DNA from 3 places in the Kocuria sp. cx-455 genome. Region 2 is predicted to be linked to each of the others. Evidence: riboswitches for the same ligand, from Rfam matches in the RefSeq annotation. Region 2 holds a riboswitch; each other region holds the start of a gene.
The links. A riboswitch is a leader RNA that binds a small molecule or an ion and turns the genes downstream of it on or off. The one in region 2 is predicted to bind S-adenosylmethionine.
Positions count from the first base shown of each region.

Region 1 (7,482 bases), 160 kb from region 2:
TCGGAGAGCTTGAGGAGCAGGTCCTCCGGGGACTTGATGTCGTACTGCTGGGCAAACGCAAACACCGTGTTCTTCTGGGTGTCGGTGGGAACGCAATGGGCGTTGTCGCCCTTGGTGTGCACCTCGGTCAGGTCACCGCGCAACTGGGAGGTGACCACCAGGTCGCGAATGATGTGGCGGTCGTTGTCACGGTTGATGCGCACCACGTGGTTCTGCGCCTTGCCGTACTGGTTTTTTCCGAGAACTACTTCGGTCATCGTGATCTACTCCTGTGAGGAAATTGAGTGTGCTGTCTGAGTGGATCGGCAATCGTCGACGGGGTCGGCTCCTGGGTCAACTGCCGCGGTATGTGGAATACGCAAACGGGCTCAGCAGCAAGGGCACGTGGTAGTGGCCCTGCTCCTGTCGCACCGAGAAATCCACTGAGACGAACGGATAGAACGTCTCAAGCTCGCGCCCGGCAAAGTACGGCTCGGTTGCGAAAATGATCCGGTAATGGCCGGACTCCAGGGTCTCTGGGCCGAGTTCGGTGACTCGGCCGTCCTCATTGGTGGTGGCGGTGCCAAGTTCTTGGCCTTCGCCGGTGAGGAGCGTGACGTCGATTCCCTGGGCTGGGCAGCCGTGCACGGAATCAAGAACGTGTGCGGATATGAAGCTCATGACAGGATCCCTTCGATGCGGAGGAGTGCAATCTGACGAAGTTGCTCGGCAACTTCGGTGCGCTCGTCTTCCGGGGTGTTCTGCAGGCGGCGCTGCAGTTCTGACAAAATCTCGGGCAATGAACGGCCGGCGGCACGGATCAGGAAGACCTGGCCGAAGCGCTCTTCGTACTCGGCGTTGCCCCGGGCGAGCTCGGCGTTGAGGTCCGCCGTGGACTCACCCAGCCCGGCCTGCTCGTTGCGGGAGAGATCGGCTTCTTTGGACTCCCCGGCGGCGCGCTCGCCGATCTTGGGGTGGTGCGACAACGCCTGGTCGAGCTCTGCGTCCGTGAAAGGGTGAGCGGCATCGCGGGCGGCGGCCAGGACGTCGTCGATGGTGTCGTACGGCCGGCCGGCCACGATCTCCTCGATCCAGCGCTGGATGTCCAGAGCGGGACGAACGGTCTCCACCGCCGTCCGTCGATCCGTGTCGTTGAACTCGCTGAGCGTCATTGCATTCCCCATATTTTCGCTATGTGAAATCTAAATTCCATATGAAGATAGTGAACTGGATCACAAGACGGAAGTCAAGGGGGTGAGCCGGAGTTTTCAGAACCGAAACCAGGTGTCATTCGGCTGTAAGGCACAACAAGGCGTGACGCACACCGGCGCGCGCGAGGCGGGTGCCGGAACGGTGCTTACGATGAGGTCATGAAACCGTTTGTACTGCTGGCCACCCGGCCCGAAAACGATGTGGCACTGGAGGAATATGATGCCGTGCTGCGTTTCGGTGGCCTGCAGGAATCCCAACTCGAACACGTGCGACTGGAGAAGGGCCCGGTTCCGCAGTTGGAGCTGGACAAGTACAGCGGAATCATTGTGGGCGGCTCGCCCTTCAACTCATCGGATCCTGCGGAGGAGAAATCGGCCACGCAGCACCGGGCCGAGGAATGGATCAGCGCTCTCCTGGACGAGGTGGTGGCCCGTGACTTCCCGTTCCTGGGCGCCTGCTACGGCGTGGGCACATTGGGAACCCACCAGGGGGCGGTGGTGGACCGCACCCGCAGCGAAGAGGTGGGGCCGATCACCGTCACGGTTACCGATAAGGGCGCCAAGGACCCCTTGCTGTGCCACCTGCCGGGGGAGTTCACCGCGTACGTGGGGCACAAGGAAGGCACGCGATCGCTGCCCGCCAATGCGGTGTTGCTGGCCACCGGAACCGTGTGCGAGGTGCAGATGTACCGGATCAAACAAAATCTCTACGCCACCCAGTTCCACCCGGAACTCGATCCGCAGGGTCTGATCAACCGGGTGGTCGCCTACAAGGATCTGGGGTACTTCCGGCCGGAGGACACCCACACCGTCATCGACCGGGTCAAGGACGGCCCCGAGGTGGATCAGCCCAAGAAAATCCTGGCGGCGTTCGTGGACCGTTACGCGGTGTAGGGACACACGTCCGCTGCACACGCCCGTGACAATGACCGCACCGCGCACCGGCGACCGATAGCGTGGGACCATGAGCCAGCATCCCGCGCCTTGGAGCAAGCCACCCGCGCCGTCCCCGGTACCGCCCGAACAGCTGCGCACGCTGGCGTATCACCGGCTGGGCCGGGCGGATCGGAACCACGCATGGTGGAAGCCGCTCGTCGAGGGCGCCATCCTGTTCTTCTTGTTCCTCGTCCTGTCGGTGTTGTTCGCCATTCCGATCATCCTGTTCATGGACAACCCCATGGAGCTCGATGACGTGACCGGCGTGAACCAGCTGGATCCGTTGATCTTCTTCTTCCTATTCGGGTCAGTCGCGCTGCTGGCACCGGCGGCGTACCTGGCCAGATGGATCATGGGTCCGCGGCCCCTGGGGCTGCTCCACTCGGTGACGGGGCGGTTGCGCTGGAAGTGGCTGCTCCGGTGCGGACTCGCGGCCTTGGCCATTTTCGTGATCGTCAATGGCCTGTCCATCCTGCTCGACCTCATGGCCGGCGGCGAGGCAATAGAATTCACCGTGGCGCCCCAGTGGGGTTGGCTGCTGCTCATGGTGGTGGTGCTGGTGCCCATTCAGTGTTTTGCGGAGGAACTGGTCTTCCGCGGTTATCTGATGCAGACGGTGGGCCGGTGGCTGAAGCACCCGGCATGGGCCATTCTCCTGCCGGTGCCGCTGTTCGTCGCCGGGCACCTCTACGACGTTTGGGGACAGACCGCCATTGCCATCATGGCGATCACCATGGGGGTGCTCACGTGGCGTACCGGTGGGCTGGAAGCGGCGGTCGCCCTCCACGTGGTCAACAACTGCACGGTCACACTCATGGCCATGGTCGGGCTGGCGGACCTCAACGATACGAGCGGCGGGCCCATCGAAGTCCTCTTCACGCTTGCGATCAACGGGATATTCCTTGTGGTCGTGTTCCGGATGGCGCGCAAGGCGCGGATTGCCACCTCCCGCACCATCATCCTGCCGCCCCGGCCGCGGTTGCCCTCGCTCGCTCAGCGGCCACTCGTGGTCAGCCAGAACGGCTCCGAACTCGCGGCATTCGTGGTGGATCCCCGCACCCATAACTACCTCTCCCTGCCCGAGCAGTACGGCCCGTACACGGTCCAGGACGGTCAGGGGCGCCCGGTGGGCCTGCTGGACGTGCGCAAGACGACGAGCCCGAACCAAGGACCCCGCGGGGGCGGTTCTTCCAGCAACCAGGACCGCACTCCCTAGACTGTGCTGCATGGCCCCACACTGCGTTTCTGATTTGGATTCTCACCGTGCCCCGTTCGGCTACGCCCGCGCGCTGGGCGATTACGTCATGGCATCGCCCAGCTCCTACCACGCGGTCGAGGCCGCGGCGCAGCTGCTGCGCGGAGCAGGATTCACGCAACTGAACGAGACCGAGGCCTGGAGCGACGTCGCCGGGAGGCACTTCACGATTCGTGACGGCGCGCTGGTCGCATGGGTGGCCCCGCGCAATCTTCGCCCGGGGGTCGGCTACCGAATTCTGGGCGCCCACACGGATTCACCCGGATTCAAGCTCAAACCCAAACCCACCACGGTGTCCCACGGCTGGTACCAGGCCGGGGTGGAGGTTTACGGCGGGGTGTTGTTGAACTCGTGGCTGGACCGGGATCTGCGCCTGGCCGGGCGGCTCGTGGTCCGCGATGAGAACGGTGAACTCTCGCAGCACCTGTGCTCGACCGAGGCCATCGCGCGCATTCCACAACTCGCCATCCATTTGGATCGCGCGGCCAACGAGGGTCTTAAGCTCGACAAGCAACAGCACGTGCAACCCATCTGGGGGACCGGGTCGGTTCAGGACGCCGATGTGCTGGGGTTGCTCGCGGACACGGTCGAGGCATCGGTGACCCCGGAGCGCATCGTCGGTTACGACGTGGTGCTCGCGGACACGCAGAGGCCGGAGCTGATCGGGCAGCGGCGGCAACTGCTCGCCAGCGGTCGGTTGGACAACCTGTCCTCCGTGTACGCCGGGCTGCACGCCATGGTCGAAAGTGCCGAGGACCTCGATTCCGCGTTGCAGATCTCGATGCTGGCCGCATTCGACCACGAGGAGGTCGGCTCCGCCACACGCTCGGGCGCGGCCGGTCCGTTCCTGGAGGACGTTGTGGTCCGGGTCAGTGCGGCGCGGGGCGAATCGCAGGACGATTACCGGCGCTCCTTATCCGCATCGGTGTGCCTGTCCGCGGACGCAGGGCACCTGGTGCACCCCAATTACCGGGGGCACCACGACCCCGTGAACACCCCGGAACCCGGTGCCGGGCCGCTGCTCAAGATCAACGCCAATCAGCGGTACACCACGGATGCCGTGGGTGCGGGGCTGTGGGCGGACGCGTGCGAGCGCGCCGGGGTGAGCTATCAGCAGTTCGTCTCGAACAACAACGTGCCGTGCGGTTCCACCATCGGACCGATTACGGCCACCCGGCTGGGTATGCGCACGCTGGATGTGGGCGTGGGACTGCTGTCGATGCACTCCGCCCGCGAACTCGCCCACGTGGACGACCTTCATGCGCTGTCCCGGGTGACCGGGGCGTTCTGGCGGTCATAGAACGTCACGTGTGTTGACAGTCGTTCTGAGCCCGTGATGGCCTGAACCCGTAACGCCATCAAGAGCGGCCGAGAGACGTGGCTCGTCAACGCCGCAGCAACCACCCGGATACCGGGACGGTGCTTCCGCCACGACCGATGGACAGCTTTTCAGCTCCCGCGGTTCGCACGGTCACGCCCGTGCGCCGGGCTGCTCTCGGTCGACGGTGCGGAGCATCGCGACAGAACGCGAGGGACACCCGAGAAGATGAGTATCGATACCCGGACCACAGAACAGTTGGCCCCCACCAAACATCAGCTGGACGTGGCGGAGCCCCTGAGCACCCGCGACCTCTTCGACGTGTTCCAGCCGGTGTTCAACCGCATTGCCGGCGGGGCTGTGGAACGCGAACAACAACGGATCCTTCCGTTCGAGCAGTTCGCATGGCTCAATGAACGGCGTTTCGGCGCGCTCACGGTCCCGCGCTCGCGGGGCGGCTACGGTGCCAGCCTGGAGCAGGTCGCCGAGTTGCTGATCGCTCTGGCCGCCGCCGACTCCAACGTGGCACACGTGTACCGCTCACACCTGGGATTCATTGCGAGTCTCGGCTCCGACGAATCCGACGTCTGGTTCCCACGCATTGCCGACGGTGAGACCGTGGGCAATGCCGCGACCGAGCGATCCGGTGCGGCCCTGGGCACCGCGGCCACCACACTCACCCGGACCACCGACGGCGAGTGGGAACTCAACGGCACCAAGTACTACTCGACCGGCTCCATCTTCTCCGACTGGATCCAGGTCACCGCCCAGATCCCCGGTCTGGAGGAGCGCTCGCACGCGCTGGTGAAAACCTCGTGGGACGGCATTGAACTGCTCGATGACTGGGACGGCTTCGGCCAGCAACTCACCGGAACGGGCACCACCCACTTCCGTGGGGTCAGGGTTCCGGCGGACCACGTGCGCAACCGCGACGGTCGGGCCACCCAGGAGACCGCCGTGTTCCAGCTCGTGCTCCTCGCCGTCGAGGCCGGCATTGCCAAGGCCGCGATCGACGAGGGCGTGCACCTGGTGCGTTCGCGCACCCGCGGTTTCAACACCGGCACGGGATCTGTCGCGTGCGAGGATCCGCAGATTCTGCAGCGCGTGGGTGAGCTCGGTGCCAAGACTGCCGCCGCGCGGGCCATTGTTCTTCAGGCGGCCCGTGAGCTCGACGCCGCCATCGGCGTGCTCGGGGGCGAGCCCCTTCTCGCCAACCCCCAGGAGTTGACCAACGCGTGTGAGGTGCCGGTGGCGCACGCGCAGGTGGTTGTCCCGGAACTGGTGCGCGACGTCACCGACGGGATCTTCGACCTGCTCGGCGCCTCCGCTGTGGGCAGATCCAAGTCCCTGGACCGCTTCTGGCGCAACGCGCGCACGGTGGCCACCCACAACCCCACGATGTACAAAGCGCGCATTGTGGGCGACCACCGCGTCAACGGGACCCCGATGTTCGGCCTCAACGCCATTGGTGAGGTCAAGCCCTCCGGCGGAACCCCAGCGGAGTAGAGCTGAACGGTCTCGATCCTGCGGCGCCCTCCAGGCGCTGCCGCGACCACGTCACAGGTGCCGCCCGAGCCTTCGCCTACACCTCATGCGTCGTTGGGACCCTTGGTCACGCGCAATAGGGTTCCAACCATGCACCACGTGGAAAGGAAGGTTCTAACAGGCCATGGGATGTGCCACTCGCTTGACCTTGGAACCGCTGCGCGTCGATCACGCCTCAGAAATGCTCGAGGTGCTCGGAGATCCAGCGCTCTACGAGTTCACGGGCGGCCGGCCACCCACGCTCGAGGAACTCACCGCACGGTACGCGCTCCAGGTCACGGGAACCTCACCGGACGGGGCCGAAGAATGGCGTAACTGGATCGTGCGATCGGCGGCCACGGCAGAAGCCATTGGATATGTGCAGGCCACGATCCGGCGAACTGAACGGTCCGCGGATCTCGCCTGGGTGATCGGCACCCGGTGGTGGGGGTGCGGTTACGCGACCGAAGCGGCGTCGGCGATGGCGGGGTTGCTGCGGGCAGATGACATTGCGCACTTCACCGCGCACATTTCTCCCGGTCATGGCGCATCCGAACGTGTGGCGCGCAAGGTGGGTCTGCACCCGACCATTGAACGGGTCGATGGCGAGGTCGTGTACACCTCATGCGTCGTTGGAACCCCTGGTCACGCCCAGAAGGGTTCTAACAATGCACCGGGTGCGCGGCAGGGGTCCAGCGGCCCCTGAGTTGTGCATTCCAGCCGACGACGCCGCCCCGGTCACCGTTCGTGCGAAAGGTGGCCGGGGCGGCGTCGTCGGTGGTTGGGGAGCCTACGGTAGCTGCGGCATGGCGATGTCGGCCATGCGTGCGAGAACGCGCACCACCTGGCAGGAGTAGCCGAACTCGTTGTCGTACCAGACGTAGAGCACCAGGGAGTTGTTGTTGACGATGGTGGCCAGCCCGTCCACCACGCCGGCGCGGCGGGAACCGACCAGGTCGGTGGAGACGACGTCCGGGGAGTCCACGTAGTCGATCTGCTTGCGCAGCCCGGAGTTCAAGGAGATGTCCTTGAGGAACGCGTTGACCTCGTCCGCGGTCTCGGGGGCATTCTCGAGCTGCAGGTTGAGGATGGCCATGGAGACGTCCGGGGTTGGCACGCGGATGGCGTTGCCGGTGAGCTTGCCCTTCATTTCGGGCAGGGCCTTGGCCACGGCCTTGGCCGCACCGGTTTCGGTGATGACCATGTTCAGCGCTGCGGAGCGGCCGCGGCGGTCACCCTTGTGCCAGTTGTCAATGAGG
Region 1 is NZ_JBYIPM010000007.1:166,093-173,574, forward strand. It holds gene pucL (factor-independent urate hydroxylase) at 1-257, opposite strand, end outside; gene uraH (hydroxyisourate hydrolase) at 334-660, opposite strand; gene uraD (2-oxo-4-hydroxy-4-carboxy-5-ureidoimidazoline decarboxylase) at 657-1,151, opposite strand; gene AC3ENJ_RS11705 (glutamine amidotransferase) at 1,350-2,084, shown strand; gene AC3ENJ_RS11710 (CPBP family intramembrane glutamic endopeptidase) at 2,155-3,342, shown strand; gene AC3ENJ_RS11715 (M18 family aminopeptidase) at 3,353-4,681, shown strand; SAM riboswitch class I at 4,734-4,825, shown strand; gene AC3ENJ_RS11720 (acyl-CoA dehydrogenase family protein) at 4,928-6,205, shown strand; gene AC3ENJ_RS11725 (GNAT family N-acetyltransferase) at 6,369-6,929, shown strand; gene AC3ENJ_RS11730 (glyceraldehyde-3-phosphate dehydrogenase) at 7,014-7,482, opposite strand, start outside.
Region 1: it holds a riboswitch for S-adenosylmethionine, as region 2 does, so the genes downstream of both, AC3ENJ_RS11720 (acyl-CoA dehydrogenase family protein) here and AC3ENJ_RS11015 (methylenetetrahydrofolate reductase) in region 2, are expected to answer to the same signal.

Region 2 (7,482 bases):
AGGGTCAGTGTTGCAAGGTCGTGACCGGGGTGCTCCTCGAGCCCGGGGTAGAAAACCTCCAGAACATCGTCCCGTTCGCGCAGCCAGCGGGCCACGGCCAGAGCGTTGGAGCAGTGGCGTTCCATGCGCAACGGCAGGGTCTTCAACCCGCGCGCGGCCAGGAAGGAGTCGAAGGGACCGGCCACCGCGCCGCCGGCAAATTGCTGGAAACCGATCAGCTCACTCAGGGGCTGCCCGTCCCACTCGGTGTTGCCCACCACCACGGCGCCACCCAACACGTCCGAGTGGCCGCCGATGTACTTGGTGGTTGAATGCACCACCGCGTGGGCTCCCAGGGTCAGGGGGTTCTGCAGGGCGGGGGACGCGAACGTGTTGTCGACCACCAAAAGGGCCCCGGCGGCGTCGGCGACCTGCGCCCACGCGGCGATGTCCGCGATGCGAAGCAGGGGATTGGACGGCGTTTCCAACCACAGCACCTTGGTCTCGCCGGGGCGGACGGTCGCGGCGGCGTCGTCCGCGGACGCGGACGGCACAAAGCTGTGCGTGACACCCCACTTGGAGAGCACCTGATCGACCAAGCGGAAGGTGCCGCCGTACACGTCCGCGGCCAACACGATGTGGTCGCCGGGCGTGAGGACGGCGCGCAAGAGGGCATCCTCGGCGGCCATGCCGGAGGCGAACGCGAACGCTAGGGTGCCGCGCTCCACCGCGGCGAGCTGTTCCTCGAAACCGCTGCGCGTGGGGTTGGAACCTCGGCTGTACTCGTAGCCGCCGGTGCGGAACTCGTTGACGCCGTCCTGCACGAACGTGGAGGTCTGGTAGATCGGCGGTACCACGGCACCGGTGGTCGGATCCGGTTCCTGGCCGGCGTGAATGGCGCGCGTGGCCAGGCCGGGCAGCGAGAAATCAGTGATGGTCATGGAAAGAGTCCTTCTGCTGGTGGGCGGTGGCGCGGGCGGTGTGGGGGTGGCGTTCCCGCGGTGCCGGCGCCTCGGTGGCGTCCGCGATCACGGACAGCGCCTGGAACAGGTCCGCGGTGATGTCCGCGACGTCCTCGAGACCCACGGTGAAGCGCAGGGTCTGCTCGGTGATGCCGCTGGCCCGGAACTGCTCGGGGGTCAGGCGGCAGTGCGTCATGCTCGCGGGGTGAGCCACCAGGGTGCGCACGTCGCCGATGTTGGCGGCGAGCTTGATCAGGCGCAGGGAATCGACCACGTGTTCGACCTGCTCGGGGGTGCCGTTGAGGTCGATCGAGAACACCCCGCCGGCGCCCCGGTAGCCGCCCTGCTCGTACAGTTCTTCCTGCCGTGTGCCGCCGAAATGCGGGTGGTGCACACGGGCCACGGCCGGGTGCCGGTTCAGGGTTGCCGCCAACGACGCCGCCGTGGCCGATTGGCGCTCCACGCGCACTCCCAGCGTGGAGATTCCCTGCAGGATCTCGTGGGCCGTCATGGCGCTCATGCACGGGCCCAGGTCATTGAGGTATTTGCAGCGGGCCACGCCCAACAGCGCACGCTTGGCGCCGTAGACTTCCACGGGGGAGCGGCCCCCCCAACGCGGTTGTGATGTGGTCAGCCACGGCCAACGCTCCGGGTTCTCGGTGGGGTCGAAGGTGCCGGTGTCCACCAGCACACCGCCCAGGGGACCGCCGTGACCGGAGAGGTACTTGGTGGCCGAGTGGACCACCAGGTCCGCCCCGTGCTCGCCGGGGGTGAACAGGTGCGGGGTGGCCACGGTGTTGTCCACGATCACCACGGCACCGTTGCGGTGGGCGATGTCCGCGATCGCCGCCAGCTCCGGGAGATCCGCGAGCGGGTTGGCGATCGACTCCAGGAAGAACACGCGGGTCTCCGGGGTCACCGCGGCCTCCCATTGCTCGGGGCGACGCGGATCGGCGAACGTCACGGTCAACCCGGTCTCGGCCAGGGTGTCCGTGAGCAGATCCACGGTGCCGCCGTACAGATGGGAGGATGCCACCACGTGCCCGTTGACCGGTCCCGTCAGCGCGAGCAACGCCAGGGTCACCGCGGCCTGCCCGGATGACGTGGCCACGGCGCACTCGGCGCGTTCCAGCTTGGTCACCGCGGATTCCAACGCGGTGACGTTCGGGTTGCCGGTGCGGGCGTACGTGTAGCCGGAGGCGCGCTGCGCGAAGACCGCCCGAGCGTCGGCCAGGGTGGCGAACGCGTACGCGGCGCTGTGGTGGATGGGCGTCACAATGGGGGCGCCCAAGGGGGCGTTGACGTGCTCGGTCACAGGAGGCTCCCTTCCGCCGCGCGAGCGGTGATGTCCGCAGGGTCGGCGTCGTCGTTGGCCAATTCCGCACGGACGGTGACGGCGGCGGCCACGAGGCGATCGAGGGTTGCCCGGGTCTCGGGCCAACCGCGGGTCTTCAAACCGCAGTCGGGGTTAACCCACACGCGCTCCGCGCCGATGACCTCGGCGGCGTGGCGCACGCGCTGCGCGACCTCGTCGAAGGTGGGCACGCGCGGGGAGTGAATGTCCCACACGCCGGGGCCCACGTCACGCGGGAAGTTGCCCGCGGCCAGTCCGTCCACAATGCCCGAACCGGAGCGCGAGGCCTCCAGCGTGGTGACATCCGCGTCCAGGCCGTCGATGGCGTCCAGCACGGTCTCGAACTCGGAATAGCACAGGTGGGTGTGGATCTGGGTTGCGGTCCCCGCGCCGCCGGTGGCCAGGCGGAACGATCCCACGGACCAGTCCAGGTAATCGGGGCGGTCGGCCAGCTGGAGCGGCAGCAGCTCGCGCAGCGCGGGTTCGTCCACCTGGATGATGGCCGTTCCGGCGGCCTCGAGGTCCGAGATCTCGTCGCGCAGTGCCAGGGCCACCTGGTCGGCGACCTCGCGGGCCGGAGCGTCGTCGCGCACGAACGACCAGGCCAGAATGGTGACCGGGCCGGTCAGCATGCCCTTGACCGGGCGGTCCGTCCGCGATGCCGCGTAACCGGTCCAGTCCACCGTGATGGGCGCCGGGCGGGAGACATCACCGAACAGGATGGACGGGCGCGTGCAGCGCGAACCGTAGGACTGCACCCACCCGTGCTGGGTGGTGACGAATCCGTCGAGACCCTCGGCGAAGTACTGCACCATGTCATTGCGCTCGGGTTCACCGTGCACCAGCACGTCCAGGCCGAGCTCTTCCTGCGTGCGCACGGTCTGTGCGATCTCGGCCCGGATCTTCTCCGTGTACTCGGCCTGGTCGATGCGGCCGGCGCGGAAATCGGCGCGCGTGGTGCGGATGCCGGGGGTCTGGGGGAACGAACCAATGGTCGTGGTGGGCAGCGGCGGTAGGTTCAGGCGCTGGGCCTGAGCGGTGCGGCGCTCATCGGCCGACGCGCGCTCGCGGTCCCGCTGCTGCACGGCCGCGGTGCGGGCGCGAACCTCCTGGCGGTGCGTGGCCGGGTGCGCGGCTCGGCGGGAGCGGATCTGCGCGTCCTCGCCGAGTTCGGCGGCCACCGTGGACCAGCCGTCGCTCAGCCCGCGGGACAGCGTAACGACTTCGGCGACCTTCTGATCCGCGAACGCAACCCATTCCTTGATGTCCGGATCCAGGGCGGTCTCCCGCTCCACATCGTGCGGGACGTGCAGCAGCGGGGTCGCGGTGCCCACTCCCACGGGGCCGCGCGCGGTGTCCTTGAGCCGGCACAGGGTTTCCGAGGCCTTCTCCAGATCGGTGCGCCACACCGTACGGCCGCCGACGACGCCCGCCACGAGCGGGCGCTCACCCCACGCCTCGAGCGCGGCCTCACCGGGTTCATTGCCGCGGTCGAGGTCGAGGGCGAGGGCCTCGATATCGGTGGCGGCAAGGGCGAGCTGGGCGGCCTCTCCCGCGTCCCCGTACCCCACGGCGACCAAGATGTGGGGGCGGGTGGAGGGGAAGCTCAGGCGGGTGTAGGCCCTGGTCAGGGCGTCGATGATGGTGTCGTGGGGAACGTCCCAGCCCTCGGCGGCCAGGGCGTGCTCGTCCAATTCGACCCACGGGACACCCGCGTCCTTGAGCGCGGTGAGCAGCTGGATGTATAGATCCACCACGTCATCGAGCCGATCGATGGGCTGGGTACCCGGCGCGTCCGTGGCTTCCGGGCGGGCCAGCAGCAACAGTGTCACGGGGCCCACCAGCACGGGGCGGGTGATCGCACCGGTGGTGTCACGGCTGGTCACGAAACGTTCGATCAAGCTTTCCGGGTGGGCGGAGAGCGGCGTGTCCGGGCCGATCTCGGGAACGTAGTAGTGGTAATTGGTGTCGAACCACTTGGTCATTTCCAACGGCTCCAGGTGATCGGTTCCCCGGGACAAAGCGGTGATCAACTCAATGCCCTGCGGGGTGTCCGGAGCGGCGGGGCGGAAACCGTCCGCGCGGAACCGGGCCGGAACCGCACCCAGCGCCAGGGCGGTGTCCAGCGTCTGGTCCACGGCGAAGGTGTCGGACGGGACGGCGGAGGGCTCGCTGAGGCCCAGGTCCCGGAGGCGGCCCACGGTGCGCTCGCGCAGCTGGGTGAGGGTGTCCAGGACGGTCTGCGCGGGGTTCTCCGTGGGCTCGGACCAGTAGGCCTCCAGGGCCTTCTTGAGCTCGCGGTCGGGGCCGATCCGGGGGTATCCCAGGATGGTCGCGGCGGGGAACGAGGTCTTGGAAATGGCAGTCATTGGGGGTGCTCCTGAAGTAAAAGGGTGTGTTGTGGGAAGCCACGGTCGCTGGGACCGTAGCGAGAGGGTTCTGTCGGTAGGGTGGCGCGGTGTTGCTGTGGCTGCGGGGACACCGCAGCTGGGCTGTGGTCAGGCCGCGGAGGTGCTCCCGCGGAACTTGCGGGCGGCGTCGCGCACCCGGAGGTGGTCGAGAATGGCCAGCGGGGCGTCCGGCCGGTTGAACGTGAATAAGTGAAGGCCCGGGCAACCGAAGTCCAGTAGCTCGTCGATCAGGGTTAGCGTTGCCGCGATGCCCCGGCGACGCAGCTCGGCCGGATCGTCGGTGTTCAGGAAGGCGGTGATCCGCTCCGGGATCGGCACACCGGTCAGCTCGGCCATCCGACCCAAACGCTTGATGTCCGTCAGGGGCACCAGCCCGGCGACGATCGGGATGTGGATACCTTCCGAGCGCGCCCGTTCCAGGAACCGCACATAGTCCTGGGCGTCGTAAAGGACCTGGGTGATGGCGTAGTCGGCTCCGGCCCGCTGCTTGTCCCACAGTGCCGCCAGGTCCGCTTCGAAATCTCGGCCCTTGGCGGGCACGGGGTAGCAGGCCACGGACACCGAGACGGGGCGCTTACCGGGGCGCTCGCACGCCCCGAACATGCGTTCCTCGACCTCGCGGATCAGCTCGACCAGCTGCGATGCCCGATCGAAGCCACCCGGGTGGGTGGTCCACTCGCCACCACCCACGGGTGGATCGCCACGCAGGGCGAGAAGGTCGCGCACGCCGTCGTCGAGCAAATCCGTCACGGCGCGTTCCAGGCCGGCGCGGTCGGTGCCACCGCACGTCAAGTGGGCCACCGCGGGGGTCTTGGTCTGCTTCAGAAGGTGCCGCAGGGTTTCGCGGGACACCCCGTTGGCGCCGGAGTGACCGTGGGTCACGGAGAAGAAATCCGGACCGGCAGCGGCCATGGCGTCAATGTTGCGCCACACGGCCGCGGGATCGCGGGCGGGGTGCGGCGGGAACACCTCGAACGAGATCAGGGATTCGCGGCGCGGTCTGCGCACCAACCACGAGGTTCCCGTGGGCGGGCCGGTGGCGACGGTCTGCGTGGAGACCCGGGGTGTGGACAGGGCGGGCATAAAAATACCTCCGGCGGTTCTTGACGCCGGAGGTTGCTCCGTGCGCCGTACTTGCTCGCCGTGCGGTTGCGCGGCGGCCGGATCCTCATCTGGGGCACCCCGCTACGTGCTGGAGGGTTGCCGCCCGGTTAGCCAGAGCTTCACACCGGGACTCTTGATCCTTGTTGCGGAAGACACTAGCACAAGGTTTGGGCGGTGCACATCACACCCCGGAACGCGTGGACTCCATCGTGTGGTCCCGTGAGCGCGGGTCGTCGGTGTGGCAGGGGGCCCTGCGCATGTCGCGGGGATGGTGTAAAGAAGAACCATGGACCAGTTGCCCGAAGACCTCGTTGCCGACCTTGACGTCACGGGAGTGCGATCGCTGAGCGGTGGGGACACGGCCGCCGCGTATCGCCTGGACACCCCTGACGGGCCGTTGTTCGCCAAAACCATGCTCGACGCGCCGGCCGGTGTGCTCGAGTTGGAGGCGGCCGGCCTGGAAGCGCTCCGCGCGGCGGCACCGGCGGAGGTGTCCGTCCCCCGCGTGTTCCGCGTGAGCGATCAGGGTCTGGTCCTGGAATGGATCGACGAATCCAACGGCGCGGGCGGGTCCACGACCGAAGCCGAATGCGGCAGCGGCCTGGCCTGGATCCACCGCGCGGATGCGCCCCACTTCGGCGCCCTGGACCCCCAGCTGCCGCAGCGTATCGGCTCGTTCCCGGTGGATCTCTCACCCACCGACGACTGGGCCGATTTTCTCTTGCATCGCAGGATCGAACCGTTGCTACGCACGGCGGTCGACACGGGAAAACTGGACCCTGCGGCGTCGGACCTGTTGGCTGAACTGGCGCCCCGTGCGGCCGAACTGGCCGGGCCGGTCGAGCCGCCCAGTCTGCTGCACGGTGACCTGTGGGCCGGTAACAGGGTGATCGATGCCAACGGCCGCAACTGGCTGATCGACCCGTCCTCGTTCTACGGGCATCGTGAATACGACGTGGCCATGATGCTGCTGTTCGGCGGGTTCGGTGAAGCGTGCTTCACCGCCTACGACGAGGTCTACCCCCTGGCCGACGGTTGGCGCGAACGTGTCCCGTGGTACCAGGTGCCGCCGTTACTGGTGCACGCGATCCGTTTTGGTGGCGGCTACGGGAACGCCGTGCTGGATGCTCTGCAACGGGTGCGCTGAGGTGGAACCACCAGTCAGACACGCCTTGTCGCGTTGGACAGTTCACAGGCTTTTCAAGCATCATGGTGATCAACTTTTCTAATTCCTAGAATTTCGAGGTTCTTGATGGCTGAGTCGCGGTTCAGACCCGATGTCGTCAGCCCTCAAAGCCGCGAGCTGCGCCGCGTGGTGCGCGTCAATGACGACATCGGCTATCAGGTTCGCAGGATCATGGGTCTCAAGGAGACCGACTATCACGCGATGGCCATCTTGATGCGCCACCCCATGGGCCCCACCGAGCTGGCTCGCGCGCTTCACATCACCAGTGCGGCGGCCACGGCAGTGGTGGATCGATTGGTTCGGGCGGGGCACGCGGTGCGTGAGCCCCATCCCGATGACCGCCGCCGCATGATCATTCGGGCGGTGGACGCGTCCCGCGCCACGACCATGGAGCACGTGTACCCCATGATGAGCATGGTCGAGGAAGAACTGGAGAAGCTCGATGAGCGCGGGCGTGCCGCGGTCCTGTCTTTTCTCACGGGAACC
Region 2 is NZ_JBYIPM010000007.1:2,432-9,913, forward strand. It holds gene AC3ENJ_RS11000 (cystathionine gamma-synthase) at 1-920, opposite strand, end outside; gene AC3ENJ_RS11005 (aminotransferase class I/II-fold pyridoxal phosphate-dependent enzyme) at 907-2,256, opposite strand; gene metE (5-methyltetrahydropteroyltriglutamate--homocysteine S-methyltransferase) at 2,253-4,664, opposite strand; gene AC3ENJ_RS11015 (methylenetetrahydrofolate reductase) at 4,794-5,789, opposite strand; SAM riboswitch class IV at 5,832-5,949, opposite strand; gene AC3ENJ_RS11020 (fructosamine kinase family protein) at 6,097-6,957, shown strand; gene AC3ENJ_RS11025 (MarR family winged helix-turn-helix transcriptional regulator) at 7,063-7,482, shown strand, end outside.

Region 3 (7,482 bases), on a different contig from region 2:
AGCCGTCCAGGTCCGCGACCTCGACCCAGCGCTGGAGCTCGTCGGCGACCTCTTCGGGGGAGCCGACGATCACGGGGCCGCGGCCGCCGACGGCCACGAACTCGGCGACTCGGCGCGGGGTCCACGCGCCCTCGGAATCCATCTTGGTGAACGAGGCCAGCGCCGACCGGTTGGCGTCCGTCTCCACGTGCTCGAGCGGGGCATCCGGGTCCGCGCTGGACAGATCTACTCCGGTCCAGCCGGCGAACAGGGCGAGCGCGGCGTCGACGTCCACGTACTGCTTATAGGACTCGAGGCGCTCGCGGGCGGCCTCGGAGGTCTCGGCCACGACCACCGCGGCGTTGGTGAAGACCTTGATCGAGCGGGGATCGCGGCCGTACTCGGCGGCGGCCTCGCGCAGACCGGCCGTCCACTTGGCGACCTGCTCGGGAGTGGGCCCGGAGAAGAACACGGCCTCCGCGTGCTTGGCCGCGAACTTCAGCCCGCGCGGGGAGGCCCCGGCCTGGAACAGGAACGGTGTGCGCTGCGGTGTTGGCGCGACCAGGGCGGGAGCCTGGACGTCGAAGTACTCGCCGGAATGCCCCGCTCCCTTGACCTTCTCGGGATCCACGACGACGCCGCTCGCGGCGTCCGCGACATAGGCATCGTCCGCGTAGGAGCCCTCCCACAGCGAGTAGACCACGTCCATGTATTCGTCGGCGCGGTCGTAACGCTGGTCGTGGGGCAGCTGCTGACCCAGGCCCAGATTGCGCGCCGCCGATTCCTGGTAGGAGGTCACCACGTTCCACGCGATCCGCCCGTCGGTCAGGGCGTCCAGGGTGGAGAAGCGGCGCGCCAGGTCATAGGGAGCCGCGTAGGTGACCGAGGCGGTCACGCCGATGGTGAGGGTGCTGGTGGCTTTGGCCAGCAACGGTGCCAGGATCAGTGGGTCCAGCTGGGGCACCTGAACGCCACCGCGCAGGGCGGCGTCCGCGGACCCGCCGTACACGTCGTAGAGTCCCAGGACATCGGCCAGGAACAGGCCGTGGAAGCCCGCGTTCTCGATGATCTGGGCCTCCCGCTCCCAGTGGGACAGTTGCGCGTAGTTGCGCGACTGGTCCTCGGGGTGGCGCCACAGTCCGGGGGACTGGTGGACGGGCACGGGCATTTCGAAGGCATTGAGCAGCAAGGGGCGGGGCAAAAGGGATCCTTTCGGGTTGGTACTGGCGCGTGTGCGGGTGGTGCCGAGTCAGTACTGAGCGATCTCGGGTGCGTCGGTCACGGTGTCCTTGGCCATGCGGCCGGTGACCACGGAGATCACGGCCAGCAGGCTCAAGTAACCGCACAGCAGCCAGGGGGAGCCGCCGGTGGCCACGAGCCACGCGGCGATCATGGGGGTCAGACCGCCGGAGAGAATGGTGCCCACCTGGTAACCCAGGGACACCCCGGAGTAGCGCAGGTGGGTGGGGAACTGCTCGGCGAACAGAGCGGCCTGAGGGCCGTAGATGCTGTCATGCAGCACGGCCATGCCGATCAGGTACACCAGCGGCAGCAAGGCCAGCGGCCCGTGGTCCAGGTAGTAGAAGTAGGGCCACACGAACACGCCGATGGCGGCCGCGGCAATGATGGAGATGCGGCGGCGTCCCACGCGGTCGGAGAGCCAGCCCCAGAACGGGCCGCCCACCAGGCCCACGGCGGCGGCGATCAGGATGGAGATCATGACCCACTGACTCGCGCCGCGCTGCTGCGTCACGTAGGTGAGCGTGTAGACGGTGAGGATGGAGAAGATGGCCGGCTGGATCATGCGTTGACCGATGCAGACGATCACGCCGCGGGTGTGCTGGGTGAGCACCTCACGCACGGGCGACGTCGCGGCGGCCTTTTCGCGCTTGACCTCTTGGAACTCCTCGGCGTCCTCGATGCCGGCGCGGATGATCAGGCCGATGATCACGAGCACTGCGGAGAACAGGAAGGGTACGCGCCAGCCCCACGCCTGGAACTGCTCGGCGGTGGTGACGCCCTGCATGATCGCGAAGAACGCGGTGGCCAAGAGCATGCCGGCCGCCGAACCCACCTGCGTGAAGGAACCGAACAGTCCGCGCAACCCCTTGGGTGCGTGTTCCACGGAGAGCACCGCGGAACCTCCCCACTCCATGCCGGCGGACAACCCTTGGGCAATGCGGCAGGCAACGAGCAGGGCCACGGCGAACCAGCCGATCTGCGAGAAGCCCGGCAGCAGCCCGATCACCGTGGTGGCCACGCCCATGATCAACAGGGACGCGACCAACAGGGCCTTGCGGCCGATCCGGTCACCCAGGTGCCCGGCAATGATGCCGCCCAGGGGCCGGAAGAAGAACGCAATGGCGAAGGTCGCGAACGAGGCAATGATCGAGCCCACGCCCGAACCCTGCGGGAAGAAATAGTGACTGAACACCAGGGCTGCGGCGGCACCGTAGAGGTAGAAGTCGTACCATTCGATGGTCGTGCCCACGAAGGACGCGGCGAGCACGCGCTTCTTGTCACGCACTGCGGATCCCACGCTCGCGAGCGCGTGATCCGTGGCGGGTTGGGTCCGCTGGGCTGATGATGAATCGGTGACCGTGGGCACCGGGGCGGTGGCGGGGGCCATGACACTCCTCATGACGGGGCGCCACGGAATGTTGGACCGGACGCCGTCCTTGCCCGCGCCGGAACTGACGGCGGGCCGAATCATCACCTGGGGCACCCCACGACAGCGTCTGAGGGTTGCCGTCCGGCCAGCCAGGGCTTCGCACCGGAACTCGTGATTCTTATGGCGACAACGTAACCACGCGCATGTCGAGCGCCACAAACGATGAAGTTTTATGACTGCTGGTCCGACGACACCTCGCACGGCACGGCCGCCGGCCGTCGCAAGGGCCACCGGAGCGTTCCGCTTATGCGTGTCGGCGACCCTTGGCACCCTCACGGTAGTCGAATAAAGTTTCGAATACACCGGGAGGGTGAACGAGTCATGACGGTACTGGCTGCGGTAAACCATACGGACCTCACGCGGAACGAGACGCACGGCGCGGTGCGGCTCGACGAGGGATGGGGGCAGCCGTGCGAGGTGCATTGCGATGCAGCGGGAGCTCCGCGCGAGCTGGTGTTTCGCGGCAGGCTGCACCGCATCACGGCCCCGCCGCAGCGCTGGTACGAACGTCGCCGCTGGTGGGAGGTGGAAGAGAGGGTTCCGCGGGAAAGCGGACAGTCCGTGGTGGATCGGCAACACTGGCGCGTCCAGGCGGCTCAGCGCGGGGCCGTGGTGCCTCGCACGCTGGAACTGGTGCGTCATGAGGTCACCGGTCAGTGGTGGCTCGTGGTTGACCAGGGGGTTTGACATTAATAGAACAAAGTTTCGAATATGAGGTATGCGTTTCCCTCATTTGCGCGTGGCCACCGCCTACAGCGCGCACTACGGCGTGGCTCGCCCCCACGAGCTCGCCCAGGTAGCGGCGTCCTACGGGGCGCAGATCCTGGCGTGCACGGACCGGGACGGCTTGTACGGGGTGGTCAAACACGTGCTGGCCTGCCAACAGCACGGGGTGGCTCCCGTGCTGGGAGTGGACCTGGCGCTGCTGGGCCCGGGAGCGGCGTCGTCGGGCAAGCACTCCCGGGCCGCCACCGGCCAGCAGGGTCAGAACGGCCGTCCCCAGCGCGGCGCCGTGCCCTCGCCCCGGGTGATCGGGCGCGTGGTGGTGCTGGCCACCGGTGGCAACGGAGGGGCCGGGTACGCGTCCCTGTGCCGGTTGGTGTCCGCGGCTCACCGTGACCACGACCACCATGGCGCCCACCCCATCGGACTGACCCGGGAACAGATCGCCCGCCACGTACACCGCGCGGCGGGCGGGGCAGCCCCCGGCCTGGTGGTGCTCACGGGCCCGGACTCGGACGTGGGATCTCTGCTGGCCCGGCGCCGTTACCGGGCCGCGCGCACGGCCCTGCGCGCGTGGCAGCGCGTACTACCGGCAGGATGCCTCATCGTGGAGACCGCAACCCACCTGGCACCGCAGGGCAGCACCCTCAGCACCGGTCACGCCGTGCGGATGCTCACCGTGGGGCGTGAGGCCGGGCTGCCCGTGATCCTCACCAACGCCGTGCGCTACGCCCACCCCGGGCAAGCCGTCACCGCGGACGTGCTGGATGCCGCTCGCACCCTGCTGTCCCTGGGGGAGCTGGCCGGTTCGGACCCCGGGGTACTGCAACCCACGGGGCAGGGTTGGCTCAAAGACACCGCGCAGATGACCCGGCTCGCCCACGAGATCTCCTCGGCCGCAAACCTGGGTGTCTCCGGGGCCGCGCACCTGCTCGCGGACACCTACCGGCTGGCCGAACGCTGCAGCCAGGACCCCGTCACGGACCTGCACGTGGGACAGCCCGTGATCCCTGAGGCCTCTGTCATCGGTCTCAGCGGGGACCCCGATGCCCAACTCAGAACCCGCTGCTACACCGGCCTGGAACGCTTCCACTCCCACCAGAACTGGGACCGCACCGTCCCTGGCCTGAGCGGGGAATCGCTGCGCTCGCGGATGGAGCGTGAGCTGGACGTGATCGCGCAGTTGGGGTTTGCCGGGTACTTCCTGACCGTCTCGGAGGTCTCCGACCTGATGACCCGGCTGAAGGTCCGGCACGCGGCACGCGGGTCGGCGGTGTCGTCCCTGGTGGTGCACCTGCTGGGAATCTCCCCTGTGGACCCGCTCGAATACGACCTGGTGTTCGAACGCTTCCTCTCACCGCGGCGTAGCACCTTGCCGGACATCGACATCGACATGGAGAGCGCGCAACGGCACAGGATCTACCGCGAGATCTTCCAGCGCTTCGGCAGCAGTCGGGTCACGCTCATGAGCATGCAGAATGCCTACCGTTCCAGGGGCGCCGTGCGGGATGCCGGGTTGGCCCTGGGGCTGGGGCAGGAGATCGTGGACCATATTGCGGAGCAACTGTGGCGGGTCCCGGGGGCCACCCTGCGCGAAGAAATCGCCCAGCGCCCCGAACTGACTCGTCTGGCCGATGAGCTCAAGGCCAACCGGCAGCTGGACCTGCTGGTGGATCTGACCGAGCGCCTGGACCGGCTGCCCCGCCACATCTCCATGCACCCGTGCGGGGTGATCCTCTCGGACGCGACCCTGTTGAACCGCACGCCGGTGCAGGCCAGTGGCATCGAGTTGCCCATGTCCCAGTTCGACAAACACGACATGGACCCCATGGGCCTGATCAAGCTCGACATCCTGGGCGTGCGCATGCAATCCACCCTGGCCTACGCGGTCCAGGAAGTAGCACGGATGGAACCCGAGCGCCCCGCCCCGGACCTGGACGCCATACCCCGCGACGACCCGGACACCTTCCGGCTCATCAGCTCCACCCACACCCTGGGGTGCTTCCAGATCGAATCCCCGGGACAGCGCGAACTGATCGGCACCATGGGCCCGGAGGAATTCAACGACTTGATCGTGGACATCTCCCTGTTCCGCCCCGGGCCCATGCAGGCGTCCATGGTGCGCCCCTACCTCAACTCCCGCCACGGCTGGAGCACCCCCGAATATCCCCACCCGGACCTGGTGGACATCCTCAGGGAGACCCGCGGGGTGGCCGTCTACCACGAGCAGATCATGCGCATGATGGACCGGATGACCGGTTGCGGACTGGCCACCGCGGATGAATGGCGGCGCAGGCTCGGCTCGGACACCGAACAACGCGTGGAGGACACCTTCCGCAGCGGGGCGCTCGCCCGCGGCTACGACGCGCAGACCGTGGACAAGGTGTGGGGCATCCTGCACGCGTTCGGCAGCTTCGGGTTCTGCAAGGCCCACGGCGTGGCCTTCGCCGTACCCACCTACCAGTCCGCATGGTTGAAAACCCACCACCCGGAAGCCTTCATGGCCGGGGTCTGGGAACACGACCCGGGCATGTACCCGGCCCGGTTGCTCGTGGGGGAGGCCCGGCGCATGGGGATCCCCGTGCTCGGCCCGGACATCAACCGCAGCGTGGACCACCACCGCATTGAACCCGTGAGCCCCCGACCGGGCACCGTGGAACCCGGAGACCTGGACGAGGGCATCCCCTACACCCGCGGCGGCGCCTGGGGGATCCGCATGTCCCTCACCAGCATCACCGGAATCAGCGGCACGGAAATCGAACGGATCGTGGCCGGTCAGCCCTACACCACCCTCACGGATGTGCGCACCCGGGCCAGGCCCTCCCGGCGGAGCCTGCAACGACTGGCCTCGGCCGGGGCCCTGGACAGTCTCCTGAACATCTCCGGCGCCCGCGCCTCCCGCACCGACCTGGTGACCCACCTGACCCGGCGGGCCGATCGACCGGCCACCTCCCGCAGTACCTCCGCCAAGGGCCAACCCGGCCCCGGCCAACTGAGCCTTCCACTGGGGGACCTGGAACTGACCGGGCTGCCGCCGGAACAACCCGAACCCAGCACCGAGGAAAAAGTGCGCGCGGAACTGGACACCATGAACATCGAGGTCTCCGCCCACCTCATGGACGGCCACGCCGCCATCATGCGCTCCTACGGGGTCACCCGTGCGGAGGATCTGCTGGGATTGCGCAGCGGCACCGAAGTAGTGGTGGCAGGGGTGCGGGTCTCCACCATGACCCCGCCCATGCGCAGCGGTAAACGCGTGGTGTTCATCTCCGTGGACGACGGCTCGGGTGCGGTGGACTGCACCTTCTTCGACGAAGCGCAGGCCCTGTCCGGCCCCGTGCTGTTCGCCCCCACCATGCTCCTGATCCACGGCCACACCCGCCGCACCGGCCCCCGGGGCATCGGCGTGCAAGCGGTGCGCGCATGGGACATGGCCCACCCGGAGACACTGCCCGATCCCACCACGGTGCTGGGTTCCCACCCCAAACCCAACCGTGCGCCTGCACGAAACCCCCAGGTCACGGCCTCTTAACGCACGCTCCCTACGGTGTGAGTCATCAGCCGCCCACGGCAGCCAGGATTTCCTCACACCAGGAGCGCGACATGTCCGAGAACACCTCCCGCCCCAGCCGCCGGACCCTGATCACCGGAGGCAGCGCGCTCGCCGCTGCAGGGGCCCTCAGCGCCTTACCCACCGCCGCCCAGGCGGCACCGGCAACGGTGGCCCAGCGTCACGGACGGGGACACGGTCAGATACCGCTGTCCTTCGGTGGGAACGGCACGTTCAAGATCGTCCAGTTCAACGACACCCAGGACGGCCCGCGCACCAATCGGGAGGTCAAGCAGGCCATCAACAACGTGGTGCTGCCCATGGAATCCCGGGGCATCAAGTGGGCCGTGACGTTCGGCAACCACGAAGAGGACTCCACTGAGGACAACGGCACGAGCATGTACGAACCCCAGTTGGTCGAGTTCGTACGGCAGTACAAGCACAACCTCAACCCCGGTGACGACCAGAAAGTCTTCGGCTCATCCAACGCCCAGTTGTTGATTCGCGCCTCCCGGGGTAACACCCCGGCCTTCGCCGTGTGGCTGCTGGATTCCGGCCG
Region 3 is NZ_JBYIPM010000001.1:281,757-289,238, forward strand. It holds gene AC3ENJ_RS01350 (NtaA/DmoA family FMN-dependent monooxygenase) at 1-1,180, opposite strand, end outside; gene AC3ENJ_RS01355 (MFS transporter) at 1,229-2,608, opposite strand; SAM riboswitch class IV at 2,649-2,767, opposite strand; gene AC3ENJ_RS01360 (DUF6504 family protein) at 2,972-3,337, shown strand; gene AC3ENJ_RS01365 (DNA polymerase III subunit alpha) at 3,369-6,905, shown strand; gene AC3ENJ_RS01370 (metallophosphoesterase family protein) at 6,977-7,482, shown strand, end outside.
Region 3: it holds a riboswitch for S-adenosylmethionine, as region 2 does, so the genes downstream of both, AC3ENJ_RS01355 (MFS transporter) here and AC3ENJ_RS11015 (methylenetetrahydrofolate reductase) in region 2, are expected to answer to the same signal.